2 regions of the Pseudomonas triclosanedens genome follow, and region 1 is predicted to be linked to the other one. Evidence: riboswitches for the same ligand, from Rfam matches in the RefSeq annotation. Region 1 holds a riboswitch; the other holds the start of a gene.
What was found. Region 1 has a riboswitch for cobalamin ahead of cobW (cobalamin biosynthesis protein CobW). Riboswitches for the same ligand answer to the same signal wherever they lie in the genome.
Positions count from the first base shown of each region.

Region 1 (2,196 bases):
TCTCCGCTGCAGAGGATCACCAGTTCGGCGGGCGTCTGTGCCAGGTGGGCGATGCCGTCGTCGGGGACGAAACCGCCGGGTTGGGTGCGCAGCAGGTGCATGGGGTTGCTCGGTTTCTAGCTCTTCGTAGGAGCGAGCTTGCTCGCGAATCAGGCCCCTCTGCGAGGCTGTTCGCGAGCAAGCCCGCTCCTATAGGGAATTGGCACGGTCGTAGGATGGGTGGAGCTTGCGATACCCATCAACAGCGGTGGGTATCGCTGCGCTCCACGCCACCCTACGCCGTTATCAGGAAAGGGCGGTGCGCAGCTCGTTGCTGATGGCGGCCTGGTCCAGTTGCTGGCCGATCACCACCAGGCGGGTGCCGCGGGTTTCATCGCTGCGCCAGGCGCGGTCGAAGTGCTTGTCGAAGCGCTTGCCGACGCCTTGCACCAGCAGGCGCATGGGCTTGCCGGGGATGGCGACGAAGCCCTTGATACGCAGCACGGCGTGGCGCTCGACCAGCGCGCTCAATGCGTCGAGCAGGGCGCGCTCGTCCACTTCCGGCAGGTCCACATGGAAGGAGTCGAACTCGTCATGGTCGTGGTCTTCATGATTTTCGTGGTCGTGATGAGTGGCTCGGCTGTCTATGTGCAGCTCGGCTTCGGCGTTCAGTCCCAACAGTACGGAAAGCGGTAGCTGGCCGGCGCTGGCTTCGACGATCTTCACCGCCGGCGGCAGTTCCTCGGCGACTTCGGCGCGGACCTTTGCCAGCGTCTGCGCATCCAGCAGGTCGGCCTTGTTCAGCACCACCAGGTCGGCGCTGGCGAGCTGGTCCTCGAAGAGTTCGTGCAGCGGCGATTGGTGGTCGAGGTTCGGGTCCTGCTTGCGCTGCTCGTCCACCTGATCGGGGTGGGCGGCGAAGGTGCCTGCGGCCACCGCCGGGCTGTCGACCACGGTGATCACCGCGTCCACGGTGCAGGCGTTACGGATTTCCGGCCACTGGAAGGCTTGCACCAGGGGTTTGGGCAGCGCCAGCCCGGAGGTCTCGATAAGGATCTGGTCGAGCTCGCCACGGCGCGCCACCAACTCGCGCATCACCGGGAAGAACTCTTCCTGCACGGTGCAGCACAGGCAGCCGTTGGCCAGTTCGAAGACACGGCCCACGGCCTCTTCTTCGCTGCAACCGATGGAGCATTGCTTGAGGATTTCACCATCGATGCCCAGCTCGCCGAACTCGTTGACGATCACCGCGATACGGCGGCCTTCGGCGTTATCCAGCATGTGGCGGAGCAGGGTGGTCTTTCCGGCGCCGAGGAAGCCGGTGATGATGGTGACGGGGAGTTTGGCCAGGGTTTTCATGCGCGCCTCGTAAGCGGAATTCGAAAGGCGGATGAAGGGCGCGCACGCGGTTTTGCCGCGCAACGAAGGTCGCCACCGGATCACCCCGCCCGGTTGTCGTGATGCTGTTCGAGGCAGGTCTCCTGGCTCACAGCCCTGGATTGTTCTTTCGCCTTCCCGCCGTGGTCGGCAGTGGCGTGTGAAAGAACAGGCTGTTCACAGTTGCGGGGGCAGCCGTGGCGCATCCGAAGATTTCCACGTTCCCTCTTAGCTCCGGCCTGCGCCGGAGAACCTCGAAGCGGCAAGGCTACGCAGCGGCGCCGGGGTGGTCAATCGCCGGGGATCGGTTGACGCTTGCAGGGCTTCATGGTCAGCTACCGAGGTTTCAGGTGTCTCGCGCCGTCGCGCGCGAGGTGAAACGGGAAGCCGGTGCGTCCGCAAGGATCAGTCCGGCGCTGCCCCCGCAACGGTAAGCGCATCGAGGGTCGTCAGTAGCCACTGTGCAGGAACTGCATGGGAAGGCTGGCCCATCCGGCCGGAGTTTCCGGTTGGCGTCGCAAGCCCGGAGACCGGCCTGGAAAACTTCGTTTTTGGCAAACCCGCGGTGGGCGGGCGCAGGCCGTGGCGCGACCGATTGCGGCGCGTTCGAATGCGTTCAACCTCTGCGTTCTCTACTCGGATTTTCAGAGGGAACGTTCATGTCCAGCAGCACCCTGACGCACGCGTCGACCACTTCACTCCCCCTTTCCAAACGCATCGCCCTGGCCGTTGGCGCCAGCCTGCTCGGTGCGCTGCTGGTGTATTTCGCCGGCTTTTCGCATATCGATGCGGTGCACAACGCCGCCCACGATACCCGTCATAGCGCGGGCTTCCCCTGCC
Region 1 covers NZ_CP113432.1:749,814-752,009, forward strand. The annotation lists gene cobN (cobaltochelatase subunit CobN) at 1-101, opposite strand, end outside; gene cobW (cobalamin biosynthesis protein CobW) at 286-1,338, opposite strand; cobalamin riboswitch at 1,434-1,628, opposite strand; cobalamin riboswitch at 1,688-1,909, shown strand; gene OU419_RS03575 (CbtB domain-containing protein) at 2,016-2,196, shown strand, end outside.

Region 2 (2,196 bases), 990 kb from region 1:
TGCGCGGCATCCTCATCTCGATTCCCGTGGCGGCTGTCGCCGTGCTGTTGATCCTGCCGCTGTGCGAAGGATTCGCTGCGCTCTATAGCGTGCTCGGCATACCGCTGTTCATTGCGGCGCTGTGCATGACACGGCCAACCATCGCCGCGATGGCCTCGGCCTTCTGCATCTTCTTCGTGAAGAACGTGGGGCCGAGCAATCAGATGGTCTATGACCTGGACCACTTCCTCAATTCGGCGTTGGCGACGGTGCTGGGCGTGGGGTTCGCGGTGCTGGTGTTCAACCTGGTGGAGCTGCGGCCAGGGCGGCGCCACTATCGCCGGGTGCTCGGTGCGCTGTTGGCCGACCTGGCACGGCTGACCCGTGGGCCGCTGCCCAGGCTGGAGGCCTGGTTCGATGGGCGCAGTGCCGACCGTCTGCTGCGTCTGGTGCAATACCAGGACAGCCTGCCGCAGGAACGCCGTGCCCAGTGGCGGGGCGGGCTGTTCGGTCTGGCGCTGGCGGATGAAGTGTTATTCCTGCGCGATAGCCTGGGTAGCGCACGCGGGCCGCTGCGGCGAGCGCGGGACGCCTATCTGGCGCGGTTGCGGCAGTTGCTGCTCGACGGCGGGCCGCGTAGTGGCCGGCAGCACGCGCTGGATGAGGTCGAGGACGCCCTGTTGATGGCGCTGCAGGACAATCGCTGGCTGTTGGAAGGCCAGCGCCGACAGGCACGGGCCGCTGTCGGCCAGTTGCGTTCGATCTGGCTGCGCTGGTGCCAGGAGGCAACGGCGTTCGCGCCGGCACGCTTTTTCACCCAGGGGGTGACAGGTCGCCGCAATTGACCGTGGCTGGCGACAGCCACTAAGCTGCGCGCCTGCTTCAGGTGCCCCCGGTGCAAGTCGGGGGTGAAACAGGGAAGCCGGTGAATTCGACCCCGCCGGGTCGAACATTCCGGCGCTGCCCCCGCAACGGTAAGCGAGCATCGAGCCGCATTTCGCCACTGTGCCGCAGGCATGGGAAGGCGCGGCTCCGGGAGTCTGCCAAGGCTCCACTCGCAAGCCCGGAGACCGGCCTGCTGCACGCATGGCATCGCGGGAGGCGCTGTCGCTCGCTCTGGCCGGCCTCCGTGCCCCGGGGCGTTTCCGTCCTCCGCCTGCCTTTACTGGTCAGAGCCGCGCGGGTGAGAGCGGCGGAGTGAGTACACGTGAAGCATTTTCTTCTATGGCCGACAGCCCTGGCGCTGGGCGGCTTTTCCTGCATCGGCCAGGCGGCTCCCGGCGAGCCGCTGGCGCTCGACGATCAACTGATTACCGCCACCCGCACCGAACGCCGCACCGAGCAGGCGCTCGCTTCGGTCAGCGTGCTGGACCGCGCCGACATCGAGCGCAGCCAGGCGCAATCGGTTCCCGACCTGCTGCGCCGGCTGCCGGGTATTTCCCTGGCCAGCAATGGCGGCCCCGGCAAGGCCACCAGCCTCTATCTGCGTGGCAGCGAATCCGACCATGTGCTGGTGCTGATCGATGGCGTCAAGGCCGGCTCGGTGTCCTCTGGCGGCGCGTCGTTCCAGGATCTGCCGGTGGAGCTGATCGAACGTATCGAGGTGGTGCGCGGGCCGCGCTCCAGTCTTTACGGCTCCGAGGCCATCGGCGGGGTCATCCAGATTTTCACGCGCAAGGGCGCGCAGGCAGGGTTCAGCCCCTGGGCTTACGCCGGCGCCGGTAGCCAGCGTACTTATCAAGGCGGCGCGGGCGTTTCCGCCGGCGATGGGCGCGGCTGGTTCAGTCTCGGCGTTTCCAGCCTGGACACCGCCGGCATCGACGCCAAGGCCAACGGCGCCAGCGGCCATGAGCCGGACCGCGACGGTTACCGCAACCTTTCCGGCTCGTTGCGTGCCGGCTATCGCTTCGGCAACGGCCTGGAGCTGGATGGCAGCCTGCTGCAAACCGATTCGCACAATGACTTCGACACCGTGAACAGCCGCCGTACCCAAGGCTTCGATGCCTACAACGACGGCGTGCTGCGGGTGATCGGCGGCAATGCGCGTTTCGCTCCGCTGGAGCCCTGGCGGGTGACGCTGTCCGCCGGGCGCAGCGAGGACAAGTCCGATGCCTACCAGGATGGCGCTTTCTACTCGCGCTTCGACAGCCGCCGGGATACGGCGTCCTGGCAGAACGATATCGACTTCGCGCCGGGCCACACGCTGACCCTGGGCTA
Region 2 covers NZ_CP113432.1:1,739,701-1,741,896, forward strand. The annotation lists gene OU419_RS08240 (FUSC family protein) at 1-824, shown strand, start outside; cobalamin riboswitch at 847-1,072, shown strand; gene btuB (TonB-dependent vitamin B12 receptor) at 1,187-2,196, shown strand, end outside.
Region 2: another riboswitch for cobalamin. It lies ahead of btuB (TonB-dependent vitamin B12 receptor); the one in region 1 lies ahead of cobW (cobalamin biosynthesis protein CobW).